4 regions of the Streptomyces sp. NBC_01520 genome follow, and region 3 is predicted to be linked to each of the others. Evidence: riboswitches for the same ligand, from Rfam matches in the RefSeq annotation. Region 3 holds a riboswitch; each other region holds the start of a gene.
The links. A riboswitch is a leader RNA that binds a small molecule or an ion and turns the genes downstream of it on or off. The one in region 3 is predicted to bind cyclic di-AMP.

Region 1 (4,213 bases), 1.7 Mb from region 3:
TCGTCGCACCGGTAGCGGAGGGTTCGGTGCGCGGGCACGCTGAGGGGGCCGATCGGCGGTGGCCCGCCGGGCCGGAGGCCGGGCACAGCAGTACGCACTGCATGAGAGACTGGTCTAGACAACCTATTGATACGTGAAGGGCAGAACCAATGGCTGAGCGCCGCGTCAACGTCGGTTGGGCCGAGGGCCTGCACGCCCGCCCCGCTTCCATCTTCGTCCGTGCCGCCACGGCCTCCGGCGTGCCCGTGACGATCGCCAGGGCCGATGGCTCCCCGGTGAACGCCGCGTCCATGCTCGCGGTGCTCGGCCTGGGCGCGCAGGGTGGCGAGGAGATCGTGCTCGCGTCCGAGGCGGACAACTCGGAGGCCGCCCTGGACCGTCTGGCGAAGCTGGTCGCCGAAGGGCTCGAGGAGCTTCCGGAGACCGTCTGAACCGGCCGGCCCGTGCCGGAATTCTTTCTGCGGCAAAGCCGCGGTACCCCTCGGGGTACCGCGGCTTTTCTGTTCACGCAAGGACGGGCGGGCCAGCGGGGAAAATGCCCGGCCGACCCGAATTAGGGCAGCAAAAAGAAAGCCCCTCGACAATTACCTTCTTTGTATACGGTGCAATTGTTAATGGCGGACGCCCGCGGTGTTTACGGCGTGTTGCGAAGCCCTCACCCGGGACGGACCCGCCGCGTTCCCCGGCCGGTCCGTGCGGCGCAGCCGGTGTGCGGCCGTGGCGCGCTCCGCGTGCTGGGCGGCGATCGTCCTGGCCCGTTCCGCGTCGCCGCGTGCCACGGCGTCCACGAGGGCACCGTGCTCGGCCCAGGAGTCGGCAGGGCGGCCCGGCTGATCGACCACGTACATCCAGGCGATCTTGTGCCGGAGCTGGGTGAGCAGCGCGATCAGCGCCGGGCTGCCCGAAGCCTGGGCAAGTGTCTCGTGGAACCAGCCGCCGAGGGAGCGCAGATCCTCCCCCTCACCCCGGCGCACGCGCTCCTGCCCCAGCCTGACCAGGCCGCGGAGCACCTTGAGGTGTGCCTCCGTGCGGCGCTGCGCGGCGCGTGCGGCACCCAGCGGCTCCAGGAGCATCCGCATCTCCAGGAGGTCGGCGGCCTCCTGCTCCGTGGGCTCGGCGACGCAGGCCCCGGCATGCCGACGGGTGACGACGAACCCCTCGGACTCCAGGGTGCGCAGTGCCTCGCGTACCGGGACACGGGAAACCCCGTAGCGACGCGCGAGCACCTCTTCGGTGAGGCGGCTACCACGCTCGAAGCCACCGGAGACGATGTCGTCACGGATTGCCGTGCATACCGAATGCGCGGGAATGCGCATGTCCGAACCTCCGCCTTAATCCCCGCGAAACGCGGCCGATCGACGCCTGTTCTGTGACTCTATTGCAATCCGTCGGAATTTCCGACGGCAGAGCAAAATCCATGCATATCTTCTGACCGGAAATCACTTCCGCGGAGCTTCGGCGCGCCTCCCCCGGTGGTACGACGAAGGCCCCGGCGGGTGCCGGGGCCTTCGTCGTCGCTGCGGGGCGAGGCGGGGTCAGACCTGGACGCCGTGCGCGCGGAGGTAGGCGACGGGGTCCATGTCGGAGCCGTACTCGGGGGTGGTCCGCGCCTCGAAGTGCAGGTGCGGTCCGGTGGAGTTGCCGGTCGAGCCGGACAGGCCTATCTGCTGGCCGGACGTGACGCTCTGACCGACCGAGACGCCGATCGACGAGAGGTGGCCGTACTGGGTGTACGTGCCGTCCGTCATCCGGAGCACGATGTTGTTGCCGTACGCCCCGCCCCAGCCGGCCTCGACGACCGTGCCGGCGCCCACCGCGACGACGGAACTGCCGGACGCGGCCCGGAAGTCCACGCCGGAGTGGCTGCCGGAGGACCAGAGGGCGCCGCCGGACTTGTAGCCGGTGGTCACCTGGGAGCCGGCAACCGGGAGGTGGAAGGCGTTCAGCCGGGCTCGCTCGGCCGCGCGGGCGGCGCGCGCCTTGGCCTCACGGGCCTCGGCCGCACGGGCTTCGGCCTTGCGCTCGGCCTCGGCCTTCGCCCTGGCTGCCGCCTTCGCCTTCGCTTCGGCCTTGGCGGCGAGGTCGGCCTGGTGCTGCTGGGCCTTCGCCTGGGCGGCGATCTGGTCGGCGAGGGTGGAGTCGATCGCGACGGCCTGGGTCAGGCCGGTGCTGCCCGCGGTGGGGGCCTCGGAGTCCGCGGCGAGGGCCGGGGAGGACACACCGCCGATGACGCCGGTGGTGGCCAGAGCCGCGATGCCGGCGACCTGGGCGCTCCTGCGCGTCAGGCGGCTCGGGGCACGGTGCTTCCCGGTGGCACGGGTGAACGCCATGGAGGGGCTGGTCCTTTCCTTCCTTCTCGCCTACCGGGTTAGCTGACGGGTTCGGAGCAGGAAGGTCTCCTACGGACTCCTCCGCCCCGTGCGGGGGCGCAGGCATCCGATTCACCCCAGGGACTTCGTGGGTCCCCGGCTCCCCAGGCTCGCGCCTGACGGGGACTCGGCGATGACTGTCCGGCGCCGCGGACGCGGCATATGTCTGGCGGACAGCCGGGCCGACGCTAGGCCGGGCAGCTTTCCGACGCCAAACGGATCAGGCCTTTTGTCGCACATCCCACAACAGATCGGGCGATATTCCACGCGAACACGGACAAATAGGAGGACCCCGGCGAGAACGTCCTCACCGGGGTCCGGATCTGCTCCGATAGGTCAGCCGCTGACGACCGACACCTCGCCGATGCCGAGCGCCCTGACGGGGTCCGCGATCTGTGCGGCGTCCCCGACGAGGACGGTGACCAGCCGGTCGACGGGGAAGGCGTTGACCACCGCGGCGGTGGCCTCCACCGTGCCGGTCTCGGCCAGGCGGGCGTACAGCTGGGCCTGGTAGTCGTCCGGGAGGTGCTGCTCCATCTGGTCGGCCAGGGTGCCGGCGACGGAGGCGGCCGTCTCGAACTTCAGCGGAGCGACGCCCACGAGGTTCTGCACGGCGGTCTCGCGCTCGGCGTCCGTGAGCCCCTCGGCCGCCAGGGTGCGCAGGACCTTCCAGAGGTCGTCCAGCGCGGGTCCGGTGGACTCCGTGTCCACGGAACCGCTGATGGCGAGCATCGCGGCACCGGTCGCCCCGGAGGCCGATCCGGGTGCGGTCGAGCGCAGCACCTGCCCGAAGGCGCGGACCCCGTAGGTGTAGCCCTTCTCCTCGCGCAGCACCCGGTCCAGCCGGGAGGTGAGGGTGCCTCCCAGGCAGTACGTGCCGAGGACCTGGGCGGGCCACACACTGTCGTGCCGGTCGGCGCCGATCCGGCCGATCAGCAGCTGGGTCTGTACGGCTCCCGGACGGTCGACGATGACCACACGACCGGTGTCGTCCGCGGTGATGGGCGGTACCGGGCGGGACACGGCGGCGTTGCCCGACCAGTCACCGACGGTGTCGGCGAGCAGCTCGTCCAGGTCGACCCCGGTGAGGTCACCGACGATCACGGCCGTCGCGGTGGACGGGCGGACATGCGCGTCGTAGAAGGCACGTACGGCCGCGGCGTCGATGCGGCGCACCGTCTCCTCGGTCCCCTGGCGCGGTCGCGACATCCGCGCCGTCTCGGGGAAGAGCTCCTTGGAGAGCTGCTTGGCGGCGCGGCGGGCCGGGTTGGCCTGCTCGTGCGGGATCTCGTCGAGCCGGTTGCCCACCAGGCGCTCCACCTCGCTCTCGGTGAAGGCCGGGGCCCGCAGCGCCTCGGCGACCAGGCCGAGCGCCTTGGCCAGCCGGGAGACCGGGACCTCCAGGGAGACCCGGACACCCGGGTGGTCGGCGTGCGCGTCGAGCGTGGCACCGCAGCGCTCCAGCTCGGCGGCGAACTCCTCGGCGGAGCGCTTGTCCGTTCCCTCGGACAGCGCACGCGCCATGATCGTGGCCACGCCGTCCAGGCCCTCGGGCTCGGTGTCCAGGGGGGCGTCCAGGAAGATCTCCACGGCGACGACCTGCTGGCCGGGGCGGTGGCAGCGCAGGACGGTCAGGCCGTTGGGCAGAGCGCCGCGCTCGGGCGCGGGGAAGGCCCAGGGCCTGGCCTCGCCTGCGGTCGGCTGCGGGTGGTACTCCATCGCTACTCCAGTCACGGCGGCGTCGCTCACTTGTCGGCCCCCTCGGGCGCGTCGGTGCCGTCCGTCTCGTCGGCGTCGACCGGCTCGTACACCAGGACGGCACGGTTGTCGGGACGCAGATGCGC
Region 2 (4,213 bases), 1.9 Mb from region 3:
ACACCGCGTGGTTGCCCCCGCCGACACGGGCGGGAACGTCGCAGGGAGGGTGTCCCCCGCTCCGACCCGGGGACGCTAACACCGCCGATATAGTAGGTACCTACAGGAAAGTGACTGTGCCGAAGGGAACTCGCATGGCCGATCCGGCAGCCCCCACGGCCTCCGCGACGGCAGGCCACGCCCAGGACGATCCCGAGCAGGCCTGCCCCATCTCCCCGGTCGTGGACATCGTGTTCAGCCGGTGGACGACACCGATCCTGTGGACCCTGCACGCCCACGGCCGCCAGCGGTTCGGCGAGCTGGAGCGGCGCATCGCCCGGATCACCCCGAAGGTGCTCACCCAACGGCTGCGGCAGCTGGAGCGCGACGGCCTGGTCGTGCGCACGTATCACGCGGAGATCCCGCCCCGGGTCGAGTACGAGATCAGTGAGCTCGGCCGCAGTCTCGCGCCGCTGTTCGCCCGCCTCTCGGAATGGGCCACCGCCAACCTGGGCGAGGTGGAGCGGTCCCGGCACGACTACGACGCCGCCCCGACCCGGTAGCGCGAGAAGGCGGCCGAGGCCCTGCCGGCTCGTCGGACCGCACCCGCGGCAAGCTCGTGCCCCACGTCGGTGACTGACCGCCACCACGCCGGAAACGGCCGACGGGTGGTGCGGGTTCTTCCGAACCCGCACCACCCGTCGGCCGTGCTCCGCTGTCACACGGTGATGTCTCAGTAGGCGCCGAACACGTTGTCGATCGAGCCGTACCGGTCGGCGGCGTAGTTGCACGCGGCCGTGATGTTGGCGACCGGGTCGTAGCTGTCCGTCGACGTACCGGGCACGTGGTAGGCCTGGAAGGTCGGGTCGATCACCTGCAGCAGACCCTTGGACGGGATGCCCGCGGCGGCGTTCGAGTCCCAGTTGTTGATGGCCATCGGGTTGCCCGAGGACTCACGCATGATGTTGCGGTGGATGCCGTCGTAGCTGCCGGGGATGCCGTGCTCGGCCATGACCGCCAGCGACTCCTTGATCCAGCCGTCGAGGTCGTTCGTGTACGTGGCCGGCGCGGCGGCGGGAGCGGCCGCGGGCTCCGCAGCGGGCGCACCCTGCGCGGCGAGCGCGGTGTCGGTGCGGTCCGAGCGATCGGCACGGTCGGCGCCCTGCTCGGCACGGCCGGCGGAACCGGACGTCTCGGATTCGGCCTTGTCCGCCGTTCCGGCCTTCTCCGCCGGCTTGCTCTCGGCCTTCGCGCCGATCGTCAGCTTCAGACCGGCGTGAATGAGGTCGGGGTTTGTGCCGACAGCCTTTCGGTTGTCGTCGTACAGCGCCTTCCAGCCGCCGTCGACGGAATGCTGACGCGCGATCTTGGAAAGGGAATCGCCAATGATCACGGAATAGGTGACGGGCGCGGACTTCTGTGCGGCAATCGCCTTGCCGGACACGGCAGTCGACGTGGCCGCCTTTTCGACGGCGACCGGCTGCGCCGGGGCGGCGAAGGCTCCGGTCGCGCCGATCACGGGGAGGGCGAGAGCAGCTCCGCCCGTGCTCACGGCGATGATGCCGCGGGTCAGCGAACTGGTCCTGGAACTACGGTGCTTACCCATTCCGGGCATGGTGAATTCCTCTCCGCCGCCTGCGAAGTGAGCTGTCGGGTTCGGGCTGGAGATGCCCGGCCGCACGTGAATGCGACTTCACCCCGAGCCGCTCCGGATGCCGGATCGGCGCTTACCTGGGTCCCCCGCTCCTGCCGTACGAGATGTGGTCGGGTTCCCGGACGGCGGCAGGATTCGGCGTTCCATCCGGAGTGAGGGTGACCGTAGGCGAGAAATAGCGAAAGGAACAAGCCCCGAATTGGTGATCACAATTCATCCGCAAGATCGATTCACAGGAATTCATGTAATCCGCCCCACACCCGCGAAGCCAACCTTCGTGGCGCACAAGGGAACCGGTCGACATGTCGATGCGTCCGGGACGCGCGGGAGTGACTCTGGTCACGAGGTCCGAAAAGGGTGATTTGCACTCCGCTGGAACCTCACGGGTCGCACGAAATGGCCTTTTATGGATTACGGGGCGAATCCCCAATAACGCCCTAACTCGGGCATACGGCCCACCGGCGCGCTTCCGGGCATACCGGTGGCAGCCGCGTGGAATCGATCAGCGCATGGCCGACAGCGCGCACCCCGACCCCGAGAGCCCCCGGAACCCACGGAACGCTCAGAGCTCCACGGACCCGCAGGACCCCACGAACCCGCGGATCACCGTCCTGCCCGTCCAGGCCGGTGATCCGCCCTTCCGCATCCTGCAGATCGACGGGGAGACGGCCGGCCGGGCGACCTCGATGACGGACGTGCTGTTCGCGGCGCGGGCGGCCGGCATCACGGTCCACGACCTCGACGACCCGGCGGCGGTCCGGTGGGTGGGCGGCGGCAAGCTCACCTGGAGGCCGCACTGAGCCCGGCACGCGGCACACAGGCCCCGTACGGCACCGCGGCCCGGTGCCGTGGTGCCGGGTGCCTCAGCCGCCCGGCAGTTCGCCTGTCCAGGGGTCGAGGCCGGCCCTGCGGCGGGCCCGCTGGACGACCAGGCTCACGAAAGCGTGCGACTTCCGCCTCCTCACCCTGTCCACGCTGAGGGGCACGGAGTCGAAGCCGCCGGCCAGCAGCCTGCGGAGGAACTCGGCCATCCCGAAGCGGTACAACGCGAAGGTCGGCACGGTGTGCCTGCCGCAGACCACCACGGGCCAGCAGTCGGGGTCCTCGTCCGTCGTCAGCCAGCACAGGATGTCCGACTCGGTGGTCGTTCCCCAGGCGAGCAGCGCACCGGGATCGAGCATCATGTCCGGCCCGGCCGGATCGGCCCAGATCTCGTCGGCCTCCGCCCGCCACACCTCGCGGACGGCACCGGTCCCGTCGGCCATGGCATCGGCCGGGCGGCACCCGTCGGGAGTGTCGGCGGGCAGTGGTCGGTGCACGGCGATCGCGTCGTCGACGGACCCCTCCCCGTAGGCGCCCATGAAGGCCTTGTAGTCGGCGGGGAAGGAGGCGCCCCACCGCGCTTCCGCCACGGCCCAGTCAACCTGCTCGTCGATGCCGTACGTCGTCGGCAGCAGCCGCTCCAGTGCCTCGATGGGCCGGGGGATCACCGGCCGCCCCCTCGCGCGCGTACGCCGCGTAACGCGCGTCCGGGCACCGGAATCCGGCTGCACACGCTCCGTCCCCTCACCTGCGACTCCCCGTCTGTCCTGAGGGAGGACCTGCTCCTCCCTCAGGCCCAGCGACAGGCGTGCCCCGAACATCACACCCACCGGACCGGTCCGGCGGCGGCGGGAGGTGCGAGGGCGCACGTGGCGGTGCCCCGGGCCGACTTCCGGTGACACGGCCGGGCTCCAGACCCGTACGGTGCGCGGTGGCGGCGATCCGCGCCTCGGGCACACCTCCCCCGCGACGACGAGCGGTAGGGCCTCAGGAGGCCGGATCGCGGCACCAGGGTGTCGCCGAGGGGCCGCCCGCGGCCCAGCTGCGCCCTCCCGCGGAGGCCCCGTGGCGAAGACGTCGGAGATCGGCTCCCGGCCCGATGCGGTGCGGCACGGACCGGGGACGGGTGCGCGGGCTCAGGATCGGTCGCCATGTCACCCGGACGCCCCGGGACTCGGCGTGCAGGGCTTCCCGGGGCGGGTGGCCGACGGGCCGGGACAGCGGCGGGCGGCCCCCAGGAGGTGTGCCGCCCGGCTCCGCGCCGCGTCGGCCGCCCCGGCGGCGCGGTGCCTTCACGGTGGTCGGCGGTCCCGGGGCCGGGTCCCGACGGCCGTCGCGGAGGACGGCCGGGTCACCTGTCCTCGCTCACGCCGATGGCTTGCGCGGGACACACCTCCGCCGACTCACGGACCGCGGTATGCAGTCGGACCGGAGGCGTGGCATCGAGGAGGACGACGATTCCGTCGTCCTCCCGCTGGTCGAACACGTCCGGTGCGAGCAGCACACACTGACCCGCGCCGCAGCAGGTGTCCTGGTCGACGGTGACTTTCATGGCTGCCTCCGTTCCGTCCCGGCGGGCCGGGACGCTTCCGTCACGCTCGGGCCCGCCCGGCCCGCCCGGCCCGTGCGGACCGGGCGGACCGGGCGGACCGGGCGGACCGGGCGGACCGGGCGGGGTTGCGGTCGCCGGTCTGCCGGGCTCACCATCTGACCGGCAGCTCGGCCAGCCCGCCGACGATCAGGCCCTCCAGCCGGCGC
Region 3 (4,213 bases):
CTCGCGCTGGCCTCCATGCGGGCGCGGGGCGTGGCCCGCGACATGGCCAGGCACTGGAACAGCCACCCGGACCGGGCCCGGGGCAGGGCCGCGGCCCGCGCGGTCGCGGAGTACGAGTCGTTCGCGACCTCACTGGCCGTGCTGCGTCACCGGGCCCGCCGCGACGGGGCGGGACCGGACTTCGCCGTACGGGAGCAGGAGCTGCTGGCCCACCTGTGGCAGCGCCGGGATATCGCGGGCCCGGCCCTGACGTACGCGGCCCACGCGACGGGCCGCCTCCGCGCGCACCGTGTGCCGCCGCCCCCGTTCCCCCGTCAGGTCGCCTACGGCGTGCCGTATCCGCAGCAGCGGATCCCGGCGCCGCACCGGCACTACGGCGGCTACAACCCGTATCTCCAACCGGGTACGCGGCAGCCGGGCACCGGCGAAGGGCCCGTACCGCCCGGCTAGCGGCCAGGCGGTGGTCGACAGCGGGGCCGGAACCGCTGACGGCCTCGGCGGCCACGCGCGCCAGATGTCAGGCGGACGCCTCGGTGAGCTCCGCCAGCTGCTGCCCGGTCAGCCGGGGCAACTGTTCCGCAGGCCCACGGCGGGCCGGGCGGGCCCCACGACGCGGACCGGCAGCCCTGACGTCGGGGGGTGTGCGTCAGGGCTGCCGGGGTTCAGGTGCGCCGAACGGAGGCGCCACGTACGCGGATCGGACCCGCCGTACGGGTGCGGGGGCTCAGACCGTCAGGCCCTTGCCGCGCAGCCAGCTCATCGGGTCGACGGCCGAACCGCCCGCGGTGTGGACCTCCAGGTGGAGGTGGGGACCGGTCGAATTCCCGGTGGAGCCCACGCGGCCGATGGTGTCGCCCGTGCTGACCTTCTGGCCGGCGGTGACGTCCATCGAGGACTGGTGGGAGTACGAGACCTCGGTACCGTCGTCGAGCACGAGGACCGTGTGGTAGCCGTAGGAGCCCGACCAGCCGGCCGACTTCACCGTGCCGCTGTGCACGGCCTTGATCGGCGTACCCGTCGGAGCCGCGAAGTCCAGCCCCGTGTGGTAGCCGGAGGACCACATCGAACCGGCCTGGCCGTAGGTCGTCGTGATCGTGTACGAGGACGTCGGGAGGGCGTAGCTGGCGGCAAGCTTGGCGAGACGCTCGGCCTCCGCCTTCTTCCTCGCCGCCTCTTCCGCCGCCTTCTTCTCGGCTGCGGCGTCGGCCTCGGCCTTGCTCTGCTGCTTCGCGGCCTCGGCCGCTGCCTGCTCGGCGGCGGCTTTCTCCTCCGCGGCCTTGGCCTCGGCGGCGGCGCCGGCCTGCTGCTGCTCGGCCTGCTGGAGGATGCGGGCGCGCAGCGCCTCACCGGCGTCGGTGGCGCCCTGCTCGGCCTCGGCGGCCGTGATCCCGGCGGTGGTGAGCGGGGAGGCGTCGGCGGCCGACCCGGTGTCCGCGTCGGAGTCGTCCGACATGAAAGCGCTCACGCCGGGAAGGGACTTGGCGTCGGGGAGATTGTCCGCGATGGAATCGGGAAGGGAGATGGAGACCGGCGGCTTGCTCTGCGCCGTGGCCATGCCACCCGCACCGACGGCCGCGATGACGCCGACGCCGAGGACGGTGGAGCTACGGGCGAGACCACGCTGCTTGGCTACGCGGTGCCTGCCGCGCACGGGACGTATGGACTCCTCGGTGGGATTCCATTCCTCCCAAGTCCTCTCCTCGCCACCGACGGTGTCGGTCCTGAAGGGTGACGGGGCCTCGGGGGCAGGCTGATTGGACGCCACGTGGGCGCACTCCTTTCCTTCCTTATCGCCTACCGGGTTAGCTGACGGGTTCGGAGCAGGAAGGTCTCCTACGGGCTCCTTCGCCTCTCACGAGACACAGGCGCCCGATTCACCCCATGTAGGTGGTTCCCCGGTTCCCTTGCGGAATTCGGCGCTCGCGCACGGTGCCGCCTCTTGCGACGACTGGGACAACCGCGCTGCGTTATCGAACGTTAATAGACACCGGGGCCCGATTCCAAGCTGTTCCGACTGATCATTCGTCACTCCGGCCTGGACTTTAGGGCAGGAAACAGCACCAAACGGGCGAGTTGAGTATTCCCGGTCCGGTCATCAGTTTCTGACGGTGTGTCAAATGTTATGCGGAGCGGCACGCATCGACTACGGACGGTCGCGACGGGTCATCCTTCGCCCCTCCCCACGATCTTCACCGTCGTCCGCCGCTCCGGCTGTCCCCGCGCGGGCCGGCCGACGGCGAGCAGCGCCAGGTCGTCGGTCGAGTGGCCCCCGGTGTGCAGGCGTACGTCGTCGGTGAGCGCGGAGAGCAGTTCCTCGGGCCCGGGGAAGATCCGGCCGTGCAGCCGCGCGGCCGGATCGTAGAAGACCCCGCCCGCGTCCCGCGCCTCGGTGAGGCCGTCCGTGAACGCCAGGAGCGTCGACCCGGCCGGCAGCTCCCACTCGTCCGAGCGGTCCGGCCACACCCCCAGGTCCATCCCGATGGGCAGCGCGGGCACGGTCGGCGCCAGTACCTGGAGCGCCCCGTCCGCGTGCAGCAGGATCGGCTCGGGATGACCACGGTTGACGATCCGTACCGTGCCGGAACCTGCCGGGATCTCGGCGAGCACAACGGTGACGAACCCCTCCATGGAGTCGAGCCCGCCCCGGCGGCTCCCTTCCCGCGCCAGCGCCCGCTCCAGCCGCTGCGCGACACCCTCCAGCGACAGCTCCTGCTCGGCCGCCTCGCGGAAGGCCCCGATCACCACGGCCACCGCCTCCACGGCGTCCAGCCCCTTGCCCCGGACGTCACCGACGACCAGCCGCACCCCGTGCGGGGTGTCCGCGACGGCGAACAGGTCGCCGCCGACGAACTCGTCCGCCTGCGCCGCCTCGTACCGCGCCGCGACCAGCAGCCCGCCGATCCGGTCGTCCGGGGTGGGCAGCACCGCGCGCATCGCGGTCTCCGCGATGACCCGGGCCGAAGCGAGCTGCTCGTTGCTGCGCCGTACGACGCCGTTGATGGCCAGGGCGAGCACGGAGACCGTGATCACGGTGAGCAGATCGGTGAGCGGCACGACCTCGGTGACCGCACCGTCCGAGAGCCGGATCACGAGAACGGCCAGGACCGCGGCCACACCGGTACGGACCGTGCTGGCCAGCGAGAAGAACGGGGCGGCGATCAGCGGAGCCGCCGCGAAGAGCGGAACGGCGCTCACGGCGGCCGGAGTCACCAGGTCGAAGACGATCCCGCCCCCGATCATCAGGGCCGGCAGCGCACGCACGAACCTCCGGGCACCGATGCCTCCACCGGCTCCGCCCCGTCGGCTGTCCCGCTTCCCCACCTGTGCACTCCTGCCCGGTCCGCCCACGGCTGCGGACGGTACCGCGATCCGCCCGGACCGGACGGAGCCGCGCGTGCGGCGGCTCGTCATCGGCCGAAGGGAGGAGCGCGCCGGAGCCCCGTCCCCCGAAGGTCAGCCGGAGAGCCGGTGCTGCGCGTAGATCGTCAGTGCATCCCGTACGAAGACGGCGGTGCCGTCTCCGTACCGATCGTAGTTCTTCCCGAAGCGCGGATCGGCGACATACATCTCGGCGAGGCCGGTCACGTACGACCGGGTGACCGTCGTGGTGCCCGAGAGCCACGCGCAGTGGCGCCGCGCGATGTCCTGCGCCTCCTCGCCGCCCGCGTCCAGACCGGCCTCCCTGGCCGCCCCGTAGTCCCGCGCGATCGCGTCGTGCACACCCTGGAATTCGGCGCGCTCCTCGGCACTCAGCCCGCGCCACCACCGGTCGCCCTTCTTGCAGGCGTCCCGGCCCCAGCGTTCGGTGACCTCCTGCTCGTACACCGTGTGGTCGAAGCCGTCGAACACTTCCCCGGCCATGAGTTCCTCTCCCTGCCCGGTCCTGTGGAGAGTGGTCCGCACCGAGGCGATCTGCCGCCCGATGCGCTCCCGCTCCTGCTCCAGCAGGCGCAGATGGGTCCGCAGCGCCGCGGACGTGTCCCGCTGCCCCTCCAGTACGTCCTTGATGGCGGGCAGCGACAGCCCCAGCTCCCGCAGCAGCAGGATGCGCTGCAGCCGGACGAGGGCGTCCTGGTCGTAGTAGCGGTAGCCGTTGGCACCCGTACGGCTCGGCACGAGGAGACCGAGATCTCCGTAGTGCCGGAGCGTTCGGCTCGTCGTGCCGGCTTCCCTGGCGATTTCCTGGATGGACCACTCCATGCCGGAAACGCTA
Region 4 (4,213 bases), 2.9 Mb from region 3:
CGCTGTGCCTGTGGCGGCCACGTCTGGTCGGGGTCGGCCGGTACCTCGAGTCCCAGGACCTGGGCGGCGCGCAGCGCGACCCTGGTGTGGCCCTCGGGCGACAGGTGCAGCCGGTCGTCGTCCCAGGCGCGGCGGTCCTGCACGGAGCGCAGCGACCACAGGTCCAGGACCGGGCAGTCGTAGCGGTCGGCGATGGACCGGACATGGGCGGTGTACGTGGCGATCTTGCCGCGCAGGTGCCGGAGTACGGGGACGTGACGGGTGTCGAAGCCGGTGGTGACCATGACGGTGCCGACCGCCTGCGTCAGTTCGGCGACCGCGCGCTCGAAGCGTTCCGCCACGTCGTCAGGGTCGGAGCCGGGCCGGATGATGTCGTTGCCGCCCGCGCAGAAGCTCACCAGATCCGGTGCCAGCTCCTTGGCGCGGGGGACCTGCTCCTCGACTACCTGGTCGAGGAGGCGTCCGCGTACGGCGAGATTGGCGTACCGGAAGTTCCCGTGCGGGCCGTCCGTGGGACCTGCCGCCGCTCCGGGGACCGGGAGCTGGTCCGCGAGGAGGACCGCGAACCGGTCCGCCCAGCCGAGGAGCCTCCCGTCGGGGCCGGGGTCCCCGACGCCTTCGGTGAAGCTGTCGCCGATCGCTGCGTACGACCCGATGATGCCTCGTTGTGTGTTTCTCGAATCGTCTGCCACAAGGGCATATCCTGCACCTTCGAATGTGACCTACGCGACCGTAATAAGGGGTTGACGGGTGGTGAGAAAGACCACCCGGTCAGGTTTTGGTAAAGCCGGAATAAGAAGAGGGGCGGTGCACCGCCGCGCACCGCACCGCCCCTCTTCTTCGCGTCATTCGGGGACGCTCACCTGAAGTCGCTCACCCGAAGGTGTCGGACGGAGCCGCTCAGATGGAGACGCCGTGCGAGCGCAGGTACGCGATCGGGTCGACGTCGGAGCCGTAGCTCGGGCCGGTGCGGACCTCGAAGTGGAGGTGCGGGCCGGTGGAGTTGCCGGTGGAGCCGGAGAGGCCGATCTGCTGGCCGCCGGTGACGGTCTGGCCGGCGGAGACACCGAGCGAGGACAGGTGGGCGTACTGGGAGTACATGCCGTCGCTGTGCTGGATGACGACCTCGTTGCCGTACGAACCGCTCCACCCGGCGGAGACCACGGTGCCGGGGCCGATGGACCGGACGCCGGTGCCGGAGGCGGCCTGGAAGTCGGAGCCCGTGTGGTAGCCGCTGGACCAGCTGGCGCCGGAGGCACGGTACTGGGTGGTGACGTTGGCGTCGGCGACCGGGGCGGCCCAGCCGGAGCTGTTGCCCTCGGAAGCGGCGGCGGAGTCGGAGGTGTCGGCGGTGTCGGTCGCCGTCGCGGCCTTCTCGACCGGGGCGGCGGCCTTGGGCGCCGACTCGGCCTTCGAGGAGGTCGCCTCGGACGGCGCGGCCTTGGGCGCGGACTGCGCGGCCGAACCGGACGCCTTGGCACCGAGGGTCAGCTTCATGCCCGGGAAGATCAGGCTCGGGTTGTCGCCGACGACGTCGCGGTTGTCCTTGTACAGCTTCTCCCAGCCGCCCTTGAGCTTCTGGTCGGCCGCTATCTTCGACAGGTAGTCGCCGGAGACCACGGAATAGGTCTTCGGGGCGCTCTTCTTCTTCGCCACGGAGGCGGCGGGCGCGCCGTGGGCGGCGCTCGCGGCGGACTTGGCGGCAGGCGCGGCCTGCTCCGCAGCATGGGCGCCGGTGGCGCCGATCAGCGGAAGGGCGAGAACGGCGCCGCCGGTCCCGGCGGCGAGGACGCCTCGGGTGATCGGGCCGGTCTTCGTACGACGGTGCTTACCCTTTGCGGGCATGGGGAATTCCTCTCCGGCGCCTACGAGGTGAGCTGTCGGGTGCGGACTGGAGATGCCCGGCCGCGCTGGACGCGGCTTGACCCCGAGCCGTTCCGGATCCCTCCGGTCGGCGGCTTACCTGGTTCCCCCGCTCCTGCCACACGTTGGTCGGTGCGGATTCCGGGCGGCGGCAGGATTAGGCGTTCCGTCCGGATTGACCGTGACCGTAAGCGAGCCAGGACGCCGGGAACAAGCCGTCGGTTGCGAACCGGAATCCGCTCTTCATTTCCCGCCGAGAATTACGGTCACACTCCGTGGATTACGGATCTTGCCTTTCCGCGCGGCGTCCGGAATACCCGTCCACGGTTCCGCCACACACCGTCACGGATATGATCCCGCTCACCTACCAAGCCCCATCTCCCATACAAGCGGGGCATGTTCTGCTAAATGCACCAATACGGACATTGCTCGATTTCATCCTCTTCCGCGCCGCCTCGAAAACAGGACGGCGACCGAGACGGTTGCCCGATGAACGCATGTCGTATCGTCGCGAGCGTGGCCTCGTCGGCGAGCCGCGCCGACGCCAGACACTCCAGGAGTCCTTGTGACGCAGCTGCCAGAGGTTCCGTCGACCGACACCGAGCTGACCGGTGTCCGTAATTTCCGCGATGTGGGCGGACTCCCGACCGCGGACGGCGGGAAGGTCCGGCACGGGCGCCTCTACCGCAGCGGACACCTGGCGCACGCCACCGAGGCGGACGCGGCCTTCCTCACCGGCCTCGGCCTGCACACGGTCTTCGACTTCCGCAACGCGGCGGACCACAAGCTCGACGGTCATGACGTGGAACTGCCCGGCGTCCGGAATGTCAGCATTCCACTCTCCGACCCGGCCGACGGCGCCGAGTTCTGGCGGCTCGTGCGTGACGGGAACATCCAGCAGCTGCGATCGATCCTCGCCGACGGCAGGGGGACGGACCGCATGATCGCCTCGTACCGGTCGATCATCAGGGACCGCACGGCCGAGCACAGCCGGGTGCTGCACGCACTGGCCGAGGACAGCGTGCCCGCGCTGATGCACTGCGCCGCGGGCAAGGACCGGGCCGGCCTGTCGATCGCGATCTCACTGCTGGCCGTCGGTGTCGAGAAGGAGGCCATCGAGGCCGACTACCTGAAGTCCAACGACGCGCACCGCCGCTACAAGGTGCGGCGCAGCGACACCTCTTCGGCGGGGATGTCGGACGAGGTGATGGAACTGCTCAATCCGCTGTTCGGCGCGCACTCCGACTACCTCGACGCCGCGTTCACGGCGATCGAGGAGACCTGGGGCAACACGGACCGCTACCTCACGGAGGGCCTGAAGCTGACCCCCGCGACCCGCGAGAAGCTGCGCGAGCGCCTGGTCGAGGGCGCATAGGACCGACCCGGGGGCGGCCGGCCCCATGCGGACCGACCCGGGGGCGGCCGGCCCCATGCGGACCGGCCCGGGGGCGGCCGGCCCTCGCCCGTCGCGCCGGATGGGTCAGCCTTTACCCGCCACGGTGAACAGGATGAAGAGGAAGGCCGCGACGACGTGTCCGGCCACCAGGTAGGCGAAGAGCCGGATGACCACGCCGCGGGGCATCTTCCGCTCCTGCGTGTCCTTACCCTCGGGCCTGCGCGGAGTGAGCGGGTCATAGTTGGATGAATCAGACATGACGGTCCTCTCTTTCGACCGCTCGGGCCGAGGGAACGAAGGGTCTACGGGGCGGGGCGGGGTTCACCCGCGGTGGACCTCGCCGCCCAGGCACAGCTCGGCGGCAGGGCTCTGCAACAGCGTGTGGACGAAGAGCAGCCGCACACCCCCGCGGTCGAGCGCGGCGATCCGGTGCGGGGTGAGCGAGTCGAAGTGCGCACTGTCACCGGGGTCGAGGTCGTGCACGGTCTCCCCCAGGGCCACCCGCAGCCGTCCGTCGAGGACGTACAGCCATTCCTCGCCGGGATGGACGCGTACGAGATCGCTCTGGGCTCCGTACGGGACGCTCACCCGCAGCGCCTGCATGGCACGGCCCGAGGCTCCGGCCTGGTGGTACAGCCAGCCGTCGGCCTCCGCGCCACCACCGCCTGCGGGACCACCTGACGCACCACCGGAAGAACCCCGGGAGATACCCGCGGGAGAGGCTCCACCGGAAGCCCCTCCGAAGGGGATCCCTCCGAACGGTCCTCGCGTCGACCCGCCGACGGCACCGCCACGGACGATCGCGTCACGCTCGGGCGGCATCTCACCGAGGAGCTCGGAGACCGTCGTACCATAGATGCGGGCAAGTCCGAGCAGCATGGGCAGCGAGGGCTGCCTGCGGCCCGTTTCGAGCCGGGAGAGATGGGCCGGGGAGAGCCCGGCCCGCCCGGCGGC

Region 1: another riboswitch for cyclic di-AMP. It lies ahead of OG524_RS27485 (M23 family metallopeptidase); the one in region 3 lies ahead of OG524_RS19690 (M23 family metallopeptidase).
Region 2: another riboswitch for cyclic di-AMP. It lies ahead of OG524_RS28135 (transglycosylase SLT domain-containing protein); the one in region 3 lies ahead of OG524_RS19690 (M23 family metallopeptidase).
Region 4: another riboswitch for cyclic di-AMP. It lies ahead of OG524_RS32715 (peptidoglycan DD-metalloendopeptidase family protein); the one in region 3 lies ahead of OG524_RS19690 (M23 family metallopeptidase).

What each region holds. Positions count from the first base shown of each region.
Region 1 is NZ_CP109404.1:6,037,913-6,042,125, reverse strand. Features, by position in the region: gene OG524_RS27495 (HPr family phosphocarrier protein) at 150-431, shown strand; gene OG524_RS27490 (GntR family transcriptional regulator) at 612-1,316, opposite strand; gene OG524_RS27485 (M23 family metallopeptidase) at 1,536-2,330, opposite strand; cyclic di-AMP (ydaO/yuaA leader) riboswitch at 2,344-2,512, opposite strand; gene OG524_RS27480 (M16 family metallopeptidase) at 2,706-4,088, opposite strand; gene OG524_RS27475 (M16 family metallopeptidase) at 4,115-4,213, opposite strand, start outside.
Region 2 is NZ_CP109404.1:6,223,700-6,227,912, reverse strand. Features, by position in the region: gene OG524_RS28140 (winged helix-turn-helix transcriptional regulator) at 135-542, shown strand; gene OG524_RS28135 (transglycosylase SLT domain-containing protein) at 713-1,594, opposite strand; cyclic di-AMP (ydaO/yuaA leader) riboswitch at 1,599-1,784, opposite strand; gene OG524_RS28130 (hypothetical protein) at 2,236-2,433, shown strand; gene OG524_RS28125 (SMI1/KNR4 family protein) at 2,497-3,123, opposite strand; gene OG524_RS28120 (ferredoxin) at 3,807-4,007, opposite strand; gene OG524_RS28115 (cytochrome P450) at 4,156-4,213, opposite strand, start outside.
Region 3 is NZ_CP109404.1:4,348,933-4,353,145, reverse strand. Features, by position in the region: gene OG524_RS19695 (PrsW family intramembrane metalloprotease) at 1-450, shown strand, start outside; gene OG524_RS19690 (M23 family metallopeptidase) at 725-1,765, opposite strand; cyclic di-AMP (ydaO/yuaA leader) riboswitch at 1,777-1,929, opposite strand; gene OG524_RS19685 (PP2C family protein-serine/threonine phosphatase) at 2,164-3,321, opposite strand; gene OG524_RS19680 (MerR family transcriptional regulator) at 3,454-4,200, opposite strand.
Region 4 is NZ_CP109404.1:7,246,711-7,250,923, reverse strand. Features, by position in the region: gene OG524_RS32720 (SGNH/GDSL hydrolase family protein) at 1-692, opposite strand, end outside; gene OG524_RS32715 (peptidoglycan DD-metalloendopeptidase family protein) at 901-1,845, opposite strand; cyclic di-AMP (ydaO/yuaA leader) riboswitch at 1,850-2,021, opposite strand; gene OG524_RS32710 (tyrosine-protein phosphatase) at 2,429-3,238, shown strand; gene OG524_RS32705 (DUF6126 family protein) at 3,344-3,517, opposite strand; gene OG524_RS32700 (helix-turn-helix domain-containing protein) at 3,581-4,213, opposite strand, start outside.